Regions from separate parts of the Pseudomonas sp. LBUM1669 genome, predicted to be linked through region 3. Evidence: predicted binding sites of a transcription regulator. Region 3 holds the regulator's gene; each other region holds the start of a gene.

Region 1 (4,263 bases), 1.2 Mb from region 3:
CGACGCGATAAATACAGTCAACAAGTGAGGGCAACACCCTATGAGAAGACTTAAGCGTGATCCGTTGGAAAGAGCATTTTTGCGCGGATATCAATATGGCGTTGGTGGCAAATCCCGTGAGCTTTGCCCATTTACTCTACCGTCGGTACGCCAAGCCTGGATTAACGGCTGGCGAGAAGGACGCGGCGACAACTGGGACGGTATGACCGGCACTGCGGGAATCCACAGACTCAACGAACTTCACGCCGTCGGCTAACACAGGGCACACACTCCGACACGACAATCTGATTACGTAACGACTTACCACGCACGCCCCATCCGGGCGGCGGGCTTCGGCCCAGGGGCTCCTTCGAGGAGCCCTTTTTTATGCCTGCAAAAACCTTTCGCGAGTGAAATCGATCTTGTGGCGAGGGAGCTTGCTCCCGCTGGGCTGCGAAGCAGCCTCCAAACACTCAACATTGTTTGTCAGGAAAAACACGACTGCTTCGCAGCCGAGCGGGAGCAAGCTCCCTCGCCACAAAAGCCCGCTCGCAGAGGGTTCAGCGCAGGGCGGCGATGGCGTCGACGGACTCGCGAACCAGCGCCGGGCCTTTATAGATGAAGCCGGAATAGAGCTGCACCAGGCTGGCACCCGCAGCGATTTTCTCAGCCGCGTGCTTGCCTTCGGTAATGCCGCCCACAGCGATGATCGGCAAGCGCCCGGCCAGTTCCGCCGCCAGTACCTTCACGGTGTGAGTGCTCTTCTCGCGAACCGGTGCGCCGGACAGACCGCCCGCCTCGTCACCATGTTCCATGCCTTCAACGCCGACGCGGCTCAAGGTGGTGTTGGTGGCGATCACCGCGTCCATCCCGGTTTCGATCAGCGCCTGCGCGACCTGTGCGGTTTCTTCGTCGGTCATGTCCGGCGCGATCTTGATCGCCAGCGGTACATGTTTGCCGTGGCGCAAGGCCAGTTCCGCGCGACGGGTCGCCAGATCAGCCAGCAATTGCTTGAGCGAATCGCCAAATTGCAGGCTGCGCAGGCCCGGGGTGTTCGGCGAGCTGACGTTGACCGTCACGTAGCTGGCGTGGGCGTACACCTTGTCCAGGCAGATCAGGTAATCGTCGACCGCGCGCTCAACCGGCGTATCGAAGTTCTTGCCGATGTTGATGCCCAGCACGCCTTTGTACTTGGCCGCCGCCACGCGAGCTAGAAGGTGATCGACGCCGAGGTTGTTGAACCCCATGCGGTTGATGATCGCCTCGGCTTCCGGAAGGCGGAAAATCCGTGGCTTGGGGTTGCCCGGCTGCGGACGCGGGGTGATGGTGCCGATTTCGACAAAGCCGAAACCCAACTGCGCAAACCCGTCGATGGCCGCGCCGTTCTTGTCCAGACCGGCCGCCAACCCTACCGGGTTCGGAAATTCCAGACCCATGACGTTCACCGGCATTTTCGCCGGCGCCTTGCACAGCAAACCGTTGAGGCCCAAACGCCCGCCCGCGCCGATCAGGTCCAGGGACAAATCGTGGGAGGTTTCCGGGGAAAGTTTGAACAACAGCTGACGGGCCAGGGTGTACATGGGCGGTTTTGACTCGAATGGCGGCGAAATGAGGCGGCGATTATAGCCGGGCATCGGTGTTTCAAGCGAGGCGCGCAACAAAATCAGCGGGCAATGGCATATGCCTTGCACCATCACTGACATCAGCACTCATGCCAACGGCGGGATGAGTCGAAAGACAAAGGCGTCGTCACCTGGCCTTGCCACGGCAAGCAGCCCGGTACGGCGCTTTTTTTTGGAAGGTGTTTAGCCATGAATGAAACCACAGCGGGCCCACTGGCCTGGGTCAATGGCAGCGATGCCCCGGAAAAGACTGAAATCAACCTCGGCTTCATGGCCCTGAGTGACTGCGCCTCGGTAGTAGTCGCGGCCACGCAGGGCTTCGCCCAACCTTATGGCCTGACCCTGAACCTCAACCGCCAGTCGTCCTGGGCCAACCTGCGGGACAAACTGGTCAGCGGCGAACTCGACGCCGCGCACAGCCTGTACGGCCTGATCTACGCCGTGCACCTGGGCATCGGCGGCGTAGCGCCGACCGACATGGCGGTGCTCATGGGCCTGAACCAGAACGGCCAGAGCATCAATCTTTCTCACGGCTTGCAGGCCTTGGGGGTGACCAGTCCTGAAGCACTGGACCGGCACGTGCACCAAAGTCGCCCAAAACTGACCTTCGCCCAGACATTTCCGACAGGCACCCACGCCATGTGGCTGTATTACTGGCTCGCGAGTCAGGGCATTCATCCGTTGCAGGACGTCGACAGCGTGGTGGTGCCACCGCCACAGATGGTCGCGCACCTGCAAGCCGGCCGTATCGACGGCTTCTGCGTCGGTGAACCGTGGTCCGCCAGCGCGGTTCAGCAAAATCTGGGATTCACCCTGGCAACGACCCAGACCATCTGGCCCGATCACCCGGAAAAAGTTCTCGGCTGCACCCGCGCTTTTGTCGAGCAGTACCCCAACACCGCCCGGGCGTTGGTGATGGCGATCCTCGAAGCCAGCCGCTTCATCGAAGACAGCAGCGAAAACCGCCGCAGCACCGCGAAGCTGTTGAGCGCGCCCGAATACCTCGATGCACCGCTCGATTGCATCGAACCGCGCTTGCTCGGCGACTACGCCGATGGCCTCGGCAATCGCTGGCAGGACCCGCATGCGCTGCGTTTCCATGCGGGCGGCGAAGTCAACGTGCCGTACTTGTCCGACGGCATGTGGTTCATGACCCAGTTTCGCCGCTGGGGCTTGTTGCGCGACGATCCGGACTACCTCGGCGTGGCCCGTCAGGTCCAGCAACTAGACTTGTACCGTGAGGCCGCCAGCGCAGTCGGTGTTGCCGCCGAGGGTGAGGACATGCGCAGCAGCCAATTGATCGACGGCAAAATCTGGGACGGCTCCGACCCGACCGGCTATGCCCGCAGTTTCAAGCTGCACGCCATGAGCGACAACTCCCCCCTTCTCGCCAGCCGCTGACAGGAGACTGCGAATATGTTGCGTATCCTGCTGATCAACGACACCGCGAAGAAAGTCGGTCGCCTGAAAGCGGCCCTGACCGAAGCCGGGTTCGAGGTGATCGACGAATCCGGCCTGACCATCGACCTGCCCGCGCGCGTCGAAACGGTGCGTCCGGACGTGATCCTGATCGATACCGAGTCACCGAGCCGCGATGTGATGGAGCAAGTGGTGCTCGTGAGCCGCGACCAACCGCGGCCGATTGTGATGTTTACCGACGAACATGACCCCGATGTGATGCGCCAGGCGATCAAGTCCGGGGTCAGTGCCTACATCGTCGAAGGCATTCACGCACAACGCTTGCAGCCGATTCTCGATGTCGCCATGGCCCGCTTTGAAAGCGACCAGGCCCTGCGCGCCCAGCTCAATGCCCGCGACCAGCAACTGGCCGAGCGCAAGCGCATCGAGCTGGCCAAGGGGCTGTTGATGAAGATGAAGGACTGTAATGAGGAAGAGGCCTACACCCTCATGCGCCGCCAGGCCATGAGCCGGCAGCAGAAGCTGATTCAGGTGGCGGAGCAGATTATTGCCATGAGCGAATTGCTTGGCTGAAGCCTTGCGGAGCCTGTGAAGACGCCTTCGCGGGCAAGCCTCGCTCCTATGGGTCTTGTGTCGCCCACACCCTCTGAACTCACCACAAAACCCGTAGGAGCGAGGCTTGCCCGCGAATGGCCGCAACTCGGTTTCACCTGTTGGCACAGATCTCGCTAAGTAATCGCTACAGGTAACCAACGGCGGTTGCCCCACCTACGACAAAGACGTCGCTCACCTCATTTGCCCATGGCGAATCGGGTGGCGGCGTTTTTTCGTTTTGGCCCCAGAGATCGGGGCCGGTGGTGCGGCCGAGGCGGCGCCCCACCTGCAAGCTTCTGACTCCTTCTCGAGACTCCCTACAGCTGAGGTGCGCGATGAATTCAAGCTTCTGGAAATCTGGCCATACCCCGACATTGTTCGCGGCCTTCCTCTATTTCGACCTGAGTTTCATGGTCTGGTACCTGCTCGGCCCCTTGGGGGTGCAGATCGCCGCCGATCTGCACCTGACCACCCAACAGCGCGGGATGGTGGTGGCCACGCCGATTCTGGCCGGCGCCGTGCTGCGCTTTGTCATGGGCCTGCTGGCGGATCGCCTGTCGCCGAAAACCGCCGGGCTGATTGGCCAAGTGATCGTCATCTGCGCGCTGTTTGGCGCCTGGAAACTCGGCATCCACAGCTACGAACAAGC
Region 2 (4,263 bases), 1.3 Mb from region 3:
GCAACCGAATCCATGGCTGATTATTCCAGTGCAGCAAACTCAATGACATCTCCGGCCAGTTCAACAGACTCAGGACCGGGCGTTCGCTTGACGTCGGTTGTTGGGCATCTCTGAGCGCTGGCACTACGTCGTGGGTCAGCCACTCACGCAGGCCTCGGTATTCGGGGCAGTAGTGGTAGACGAGCAGGGCGTAGACGCCGGATTCGCTGATTAGCAGGGTGTTATCGAGGGTGCCGTGGATAACGACTCGCGCGGATTGATGTTGATCGGGATCGAGTTTTCGGACGGCGCGTTCGTCGAGGAATAGGCGAAGCAGACGGCCGAGGTCTCGGGCGCTGAACCAAGGCTGGTTTTCGATCAAAAGCGCGTGAAGGTGGAGTTTGTGGCGGGTGAAGACGTGGGGGATTAGATAGTTTTCATTCATGGTGCAGCTCCCGGATGCGAATTAAGGAAACTGCCTCTGATCGTCGCCAAACGAAAAGGGTGGCAGCTATGCGCGGGTTGGCGAACCGGTGCATCCGGAAACCGGCAGACCCGAAGGTCTCCCACGCACAGCCGCCATAATTCGAGATGGGAATAATTCCCTGATTCGAACGTGGTCGCGATGCGTTTAGATGCTATCCAGGTCGCCAAACCCAGTGCTGAAATATTCAGCTGGGGATGAGCTTAGGAACCTGGGCTTCGCGGCGCTATCGGACGGCGGTGGTGATCTTTGTAGGACGTTGCCGAGATGGTGGCGGGGCGACAGATCAGGAGATTGCGGCCTTCGGCAGGTCCTACAAGGGTGGTCTATCCAGTGTGGGATGGCTGGAGGACCGAGGTGACCTTATTCGCGAGCAAGCCCGCTCCCACAGGGGATCGCATTTCATCGGGGATGTGCGGTGTTACTCGGCAGGCGGATTGAGCTTCGCTTCCAGCTCCGCAACTTTCGCCTCAAGACTCTCCAGCCGTGCCCGAGTCCGTGCGAGCACAACCATCTGACTATCAAACTCTTCACGACTCACCAGATCAAGCTTGCTGAAGCCGCTCTGCAGCAGCGCCTTGAACTGGCTTTCAATTTCGCTTTTCGGCAACGGGGTTTCGCCGCTGAAGAGGCGCGAAGCGGTGCCGGTCAGGGCGTCGAGGAAGTCTTTGGGTGCGAGCATGGGAAATGTCCTGTCAACAATGGCGGGCAGTGTATCACGCAGTGTCTATAGTCAATTCCGACAGCAGGGATGCACGCTTTTCGCGCATGGGGACGGACGGCCGCGCACTGTTGTTGTGCGTATCCGTCGGGCCGATTGAGGGAAGCGGCTGTCGGCAGCGGTCAAGGGGTTGAATTCAGTGGGTTTTGGCGAGATGGCAAGCTTTCTGCTTAGTCAGTAGTAACCCATGCACTGATGCAGTCGCTGTGACGAATGCAGTGCGCCAAGCGGAACGGGGAGTTGTTTCGTGAGGAGCGGTTAGCTGGCGTCGGACGGGCAGGTAAGGCCGACGATGCGTTACAAAGCCAGGCACTGCGCTTAGACTTGAGCCGGGTTTGTTTTCCTGGGGCAAGTCCACCAATTCGGGAGAGAGTTTTCATGAAGCTAGTCACTGCCATCATCAAGCCGTTCAAACTGGACGACGTGCGCGAATCGCTGTCCGAGATCGGCGTGCAGGGCATTACCGTTACTGAAGTCAAAGGCTTCGGTCGGCAGAAGGGTCACACCGAGCTGTATCGCGGCGCGGAATACGTGGTCGATTTCCTGCCCAAGGTGAAGATCGATGTCGCCATTGACGACAAGGATCTGGACCGGGTTATCGAGGCGATAACCAAGGCCGCCAACACCGGCAAGATCGGTGACGGCAAGATCTTCGTGGTCAATCTGGAACAGGCGATTCGCATCCGTACCGGCGAAACCGATACCGACGCGATTTAAACGCCGCCACAAACCCAACGCCCCAGGAGAAAACAATATGACTCTGCGTAAATTCGCAGGGCTAGGAGCCCTGTTGTCCCTCGTAATGCCCAGCCTGGCTATGGCGGCAGACGAAGTGGCGGCCCCAGTCCTCAACTCCGGCGATACCGCCTGGATGATGACCTCGACAGCCCTCGTGCTGTTCATGACCATTCCCGGCCTCGCCCTGTTCTACGGCGGCATGGTTCGCTCCAAAAACATTCTTTCCGTGATGATGCAGTGCTTCGCCATTACCGGTCTGATCAGCATTCTGTGGGTCATTTATGGCTACAGCATCGCGTTCGACACCACCGGCATGGAGCAGGGCGTCGTCAACTTCAACTCGTTCTTCGGTGGCATGGGCAAGGCATTCCTCGCCGGTGTCACGCCTTCGAGCCTGACCGGTCCTGCGGCGCTGTTCCCTGAGGCGGTGTTCATCACCTTCCAGATGACCTTCGCCATCATCACCCCTGCGCTGATCGTCGGTGCCTTCGCCGAGCGGATGAAGTTCTCCGCCATGCTGATCTTTATGGGCGTGTGGTTCACCCTGGTTTATGCACCGATTGCGCACATGGTCTGGTCCGGCAACGGCGGCCTGATGTGGGATTGGGGTGTGCTCGACTTCGCGGGCGGCACCGTGGTGCACATCAACGCCGGTGTGGCCGGTCTGGTTGCGTGCATCGTGCTCGGCAAGCGTAAAGGCTTCCCGACCACTCCGATGGCCCCGCACAACCTCGGTTACACCTTGATGGGCGCCGCCATGCTGTGGGTAGGCTGGTTCGGTTTCAACGCCGGTTCCGCTGCTGCAGCCAACGGCACCGCCGGTATGGCGATGCTGGTGACCCAGATCGCAACCGCCGCCGCGGCACTGGGCTGGATGTTCGCCGAGTGGATCACTCACGGCAAACCAAGTGCACTGGGTATCGCTTCGGGTGTTGTGGCCGGTCTGGTTGCCATCACCCCGGCCGCTGGCACCGTGGGCCCGATGGGCGCTCTGGTCATCGGCCTGGCGGCGGGCGTGGTGTGCTTCTTCTGCGCGACCACCCTGAAACGCAAACTCGGTTATGACGATTCCCTGGACGCCTTCGGTGTACACGGCATCGGCGGTATCCTCGGTGCGATCCTGACCGGTGTGTTCGCCGCACCGTCCCTGGGTGGTTTCGGCACCGTCACCGACATCGCCGCTCAAGTCTGGATTCAGTGCAAAGGCGTGGGCTTCACGGTGATCTACACCGCGATCGTCACCTACATCATTCTCAAGGTTCTGGACGCTGTCATGGGGCTGCGTATCACCGAAGAAGAAGAAGCTGTCGGCATCGACCTGGCTCTCCACAACGAACGCGGCTACAACTTGTAATACGCGCATAAAAAACTTGCCCGGCTTGCCGGGCATTTTTTTGTCTGGCGTTTGTCAGTGAAGGGACTGCTGATAGGTTTTTTCGTACACGTTTAGTGGCGTTTACGACGGGCGTTTTTCTGCGGCCAATGGCTTACATGATTGAAGGAATATTAGGGCCTTTGTTTTTTCCCTGAGCGCGCTAGAATGCGCCCCGAACGTGCGGAGAACTGTATGTGGCAACAAACTCTGATTACCCTGCGGGCACGGCCCCGGGGCTTTCATCTGGTAACGGACGAGTTACTCGCCGGCCTGCCTGAACTCAAGGCGTGCCGGGTCGGTCTGTTGCATTTGTGGCTGCAGCATACCTCGGCGTCGTTGACCATCAACGAGAACGCCGATCCGGCGGTACGTCGCGACTTCGAACGATTTTTCAATCGTCTGATCCCACAAGGAACAGACGGCTATGAGCATAACGACGAAGGCCTGGACGACCTCCCGGCGCACTTCAAGGCCAGCGTGCTTGGCTGTCAGCTCAGTTTGCCGATTTCGGCAGGCCGACTGGCGCTAGGGACCTGGCAAGGTGTTTATCTGGGCGAGCACCGTGATTTTGGCGGTGCCCGTAAAGTCCTTGCCACCGTGCACGGTGAAGAGGCATGAACCGCTGGTCACCAGCGGTTATTGAATTTTTCCGGCGGCTGTCGACAGACGGTGAAGCTGGGCTATAACTAATCTGCTTTTCGCAAGTCATGAGGTAGAACATGAGCGACGATGATCTGGAAAACGACGACCTCGAAGTAGGCGACGACGACGAAACCGAAGAAGGTCTGGAAGCGGCGGCCGAAGACGTCGCTGAAGACGACGGCGGTGAAACGCCCGTTCCGACCGCCAAGGGTAAAGCCAAGGCAGCGGTATCGGTCGATGAGCTGCCGAGCGTCGAAGCCAAGAACAAGGAACGCGATGCTCTCGCGCGGGCCATGGAAGAGTTTTTGGCCAAGGGCGGCAAGG
Region 3 (4,263 bases):
AATTCCGGCTTCCAGTAAGGGTTGGGCAGGCAGCGCACGTCGAACACCAGATCCGCATCCACCGGCATGCCACGCTTGAATCCGAAAGATTCCACCAGGAACGCAGTGCCGCTATCTGGCTGGTTCAACAGGCGCAACTTGATGGTATCGCGTAGTTGATACAGGTTCAGGTTGGTGGTGTTGACTTTGAGGTCCGCCAGATCGGCGATCGGCCCCAGCAAACTGGTTTCGTCCTGAATTGCCTCCGCCAACGAACGGTGGGCAGTACTCAGTGGGTGGCGGCGGCGGGTTTCCGAGAAGCGTTTGAGCAGGGTTTCTTCGTCGGCGTCCAGGTACAACACATCACACTTGATATGCCGGCTGCGGACTTCTTCGAGCAATTCCGGAAACCGCGAAAGGTGGCTCGGCAGGTTGCGTGCATCGATGGATACCGCGACCAGGGGTTGTGCCAGCTCGGTATGAATAAGTGCGCGCTCGGCCAGTTCCGGCAGCAATCCGGCGGGCAGGTTGTCGATGCAGTAGTAGCCGTTGTCCTCGAGAACATCGAGTGCGGTACTTTTACCTGAGCCGGAACGGCCACTGACAATGATCAAACGCATGATTAGTGACCGTTTTGCTCGTCCAGGACAACCTGATACAAGGCTTCGTTGCTCGGGGCGCTACGCAGTTTTTCGCGTACTTCCTTGCGATCAAGCATGCTGGCGATCTGGCGGAGCAGTTCCAGGTGCGCATCGGTAGCTGCTTCCGGGACCAGCAGAACAAACAGCAGGTCAACCGGGGCGCCGTCGATGGCGTCGAAATCAATGGGTGCGTCGAGGTGCATCAGGGCACTGATGGGCGAGGTGCAACCCTTCAGGCGGCAGTGGGGAATGGCGATGCCGTTGCCAAAACCGGTCGAACCGAGTTTTTCACGCGCAATCAGAGCCTCAAAGACATCTTGCATTTCCAGATCCGGCACTTCCCGGGCGATCAGGTTGGCAATTTGCTCGAGGGCTTTCTTTTTGCTGCCGCCCGGCACGTTCACGAGGGAACGGCCGGGGGTCAGGATGCTTTCAAGTCGGATCATGGGTTGGGAGTGTTAACGACCGGTAGCGCCCTGAAGGAGGCTTTGGGTCTTTTCCTTATGCTTTTTGAGTTGTTTATCCAGCTTGTCGGTCAGTGCGTCGATCGCCGCGTACATATCGGTATGCTCCGCGTTGGCGACCACTTCATTGCCGGGAATATGCAGCGTGGCTTCGATTTTCTGCTTGAGCTTTTCGACCGTCATCGTGACCTGCACGTTGGTGATCTTGTCGAAATGCCTCTCTAATCGTTCGAGTTTTTCGCCGATGTAGGTGCGAAGAGGTTCGGTCACTTCCAGTTGGTGTCCACTGATGTTGACTTGCATACAGCTTCTCCTTCGTTGCCAGTGCATAAAGCGGTAGATCAGATGATCTACCACTGGAACGCTGTGGCGTGGCTCTACATCAACCGCTTGCGTTCGCTCGAAGGCGCGATCCCGAGGGATTCGCGGTACTTGGCGACGGTGCGGCGAGCCACCTGAATGCCTTGTGCCTCCAGTAAACCAGCGATCTTGCTGTCACTCAACGGCTTTTTCTGATTTTCCGCGGCAACCAGTTTTTTGATGATCGCGCGGATCGCTGTGGACGAGCATTCGCCGCCTTCGGAGGTGCTGACATGGCTGGAAAAAAAGTATTTCAGTTCATATATGCCCCGTGGGGTATGCATGAATTTCTGCGTGGTCACTCGTGAAATCGTCGACTCGTGCATGCCCACCGCCTCGGCAATATCATGCAGAACCAGCGGTTTCATCGCTTCGTCGCCGTACTCCAGGAAGCCGCGCTGATGCTCGACAATCTGGGTGGCCACTTTCATCAGGGTTTCGTTGCGGCTTTGCAGGCTTTTGATGAACCAGCGAGCTTCTTGCAACTGATTGCGCATGAAGGTGTTGTCGGCGCTGGTGTCGGCGCGGCGCACAAACCCGGCGTATTGGGCGTTGACCCGCAGCCGTGGCACCGATTCCTGGTTCAGCTCGACCAGCCAGCGCTCGTTGTCCTTGCGCACGATGACGTCAGGGACAACGTATTCGGCTTCACTGGACTCGATCTGCGAGCCCGGACGCGGGTTGAGGCTCTGCACCAGCTCGATGACCTGGCGCAGTTCATCTTCCTTGAGCTTCATGCGGCGCATCAGCTGGCTGTAGTCGCGACTGCCGAGCAGGTCGATGTAGTCGGTGACCAGGCGTTTCGCTTCGGCCAGCCAGGGGGTCTTGGCTGGCAGTTGGCGCAGTTGCAGCAGCAGGCATTCACTCAGGTTGCGGGCGCCAATGCCGGCCGGTTCGAATTGCTGGATGCGGTGCAGGACGGCTTCGATTTCGTCCAGTTCGATGTCCAGTTCCGGATCGAAGGCCTCGAGAATTTCCTCAAGGGTTTCGTCCAGGTAGCCCTGATTGTTGATGCAGTCGATCAGGGTCACGGCGATCAGGCGATCGGTGTCGGACATCGGTGCAAGGTTCAGTTGCCACAACAAATGGCTTTGCAGGCTTTCACCGGCCGATGTGCGGGTGGTGAAATCCCACTCGTCGTCATCGTTGCTCGGCAGGCTGCTGGCGCTGGTCTGGTAGACGTCTTCCCACGCGGTATCGACGGGCAGCTCGTTGGGAATGCGCTCGTTCCAGTCGCCTTCCTCGAGGTTATCCACCGTCGGGGCGGTTTCCTGGTAGGAGGGTTCCGAAATGTCGGCGTTGGGGAGCTGTTCGGCTTTGTCGGCCAAAGGGTCGGCGTTATCGAAGTCGTCGCCTTCTTCCTGGCGTTCGAGCATCGGATTGGACTCCAGGGCCTCCTGGATTTCCTGTTGCAGGTCCAGGGTCGACAATTGGAGCAGGCGGATAGCCTGTTGCAGCTGCGGTGTCATCGTCAGCTGCTGGCCCATTCTCAAGACTAGCGATGGTTTCATGGCAGGGGCTTAACACCTTATTCGCCGGCGCACATGCGCCATCCACTACAGGGCGCCGGAGCGCCAAACATAAGCAAATTATATGCCCGAAACTGCAGCGTTTGCCTAGAGCGCTGTAACAATAAAAAAGTATTGATTTTTTATCGAGACAAGCGCTCGGACAATCAGCCAGACACCTTAGCGCTTAAAGGCGGAATTCATGGCCCAGATACACTTCCTTGACCAGTTCGTTGGCCAGGATGGTGGCGGAGTCACCCTCGGCGATCAACTGGCCATCGTTGACGATGTAGGCGGTTTCGCAGATATCCAGGGTTTCACGGACGTTGTGGTCAGTGATCAGCACGCCAATGCCTTTGGCCTTGAGGTGGTAGATGATCTGTTTGATGTCGCCCACCGAAATCGGGTCCACACCGGCGAATGGTTCGTCGAGGAGGATGAATTTCGGGTTGGTGGCCAGTGCCCGGGCGATTTCCACCCGACGACGCTCACCGCCGGACAGGCTCATGCCGAGGTTGTCGCGGATGTGGCTGATGTGGAATTCCTGCAGCAGGCTTTCCAGCTCCTTGCGACGCTCTGCCTTGTCGAGTTCCTTGCGGGTCTCGAGGATGGCCATGATGTTATCGGCCACCGACAGTTTGCGGAAGATCGACGCTTCTTGCGGAAGATAGCCGATACCGGCCTTTGCACGACCGTGCATCGGCTGGTGGCTGACGTCTAGATCGTCGATCAGTACGCGACCCTGATCGGCCTGTACCAGGCCAACTATCATGTAGAAACAGGTGGTCTTGCCGGCGCCGTTAGGACCCAGCAGGCCGACGATCTGACCGCTGTCAATGGACAGGCTGACGTCACGCACGACTTGGCGGCTCTTGTAGCTCTTGGCCAGATGCTGAGCTTTCAGAGTTGCCATTACGGGGCCTTTTTCTCGTCGGTTTTTGGCTTGGGCTGGATCACCATGTCGATGCGCGGACGCGACTCGGTGACCTTGTTGCCCGTGGCGCGACCGGCGCTCGCCAGCTTTTTCACCGTGTCATAGACGATTTTCTCGCCTTGGGTGACGTTGTTGTCCTTGTCGATGACTTTTGCACGATCGATCAATACGACGCGGTTTTGCGAGGCGTGGTACTGGATGGTCACTCCGTAGCCCTGAACCGGCTTGGTGTCGCCAGCCGTCTGCATCTGCTCAAAGTAGGCAAGGTTGCCCACCGAGGTCACCACATCGATGTCGCCAGCCGGGGTACGGGTGATGGTCACGGTATTGCCGGTGACCTTCATCGAGCCCTGAGTGATGATCACGTCACCTTTATA

The links. The regulator sigma-54, encoded in region 3, starts transcription at its own class of promoters, with help from an activator protein. The targets are predictions, from matches to a motif close to ANTGGCATNNANNTTGCTNT.
Region 1: ACA051_RS10465 (CmpA/NrtA family ABC transporter substrate-binding protein) is a predicted target of sigma-54. The motif match lies at 1,652-1,671, and genes of this name have one in related genera.
Region 2: glnK (P-II family nitrogen regulator) is a predicted target of sigma-54. The motif match lies at 1,338-1,357, and genes of this name have one in related genera.

The regions. Positions count from the first base shown of each region.
Region 1 is NZ_CP166784.1:2,246,017-2,250,279, reverse strand. It holds gene rmf (ribosome modulation factor) at 41-256, shown strand; gene ACA051_RS10470 (quinone-dependent dihydroorotate dehydrogenase) at 540-1,559, opposite strand; gene ACA051_RS10465 (CmpA/NrtA family ABC transporter substrate-binding protein) at 1,791-3,002, shown strand; gene ACA051_RS10460 (ANTAR domain-containing response regulator) at 3,018-3,593, shown strand; gene ACA051_RS10455 (nitrate/nitrite transporter) at 3,950-4,263, shown strand, end outside.
Region 2 is NZ_CP166784.1:6,156,963-6,161,225, reverse strand. It holds gene ACA051_RS28720 (BRO-N domain-containing protein) at 1-424, opposite strand, end outside; gene ACA051_RS28715 (accessory factor UbiK family protein) at 885-1,145, opposite strand; gene glnK (P-II family nitrogen regulator) at 1,563-1,901, shown strand; gene ACA051_RS28705 (ammonium transporter) at 1,939-3,276, shown strand; gene ACA051_RS28700 (secondary thiamine-phosphate synthase enzyme YjbQ) at 3,490-3,915, shown strand; gene sutA (dormancy-specific transcriptional regulator SutA) at 4,017-4,263, shown strand, end outside.
Region 3 is NZ_CP166784.1:1,009,732-1,013,994, forward strand. It holds gene rapZ (RNase adapter RapZ) at 1-599, opposite strand, end outside; gene ptsN (PTS IIA-like nitrogen regulatory protein PtsN) at 602-1,066, opposite strand; gene hpf (ribosome hibernation-promoting factor, HPF/YfiA family) at 1,079-1,387, opposite strand; gene ACA051_RS04460 (RNA polymerase factor sigma-54) at 1,462-2,955, opposite strand; gene lptB (LPS export ABC transporter ATP-binding protein) at 3,140-3,865, opposite strand; gene lptA (lipopolysaccharide transport periplasmic protein LptA) at 3,865-4,263, opposite strand, start outside.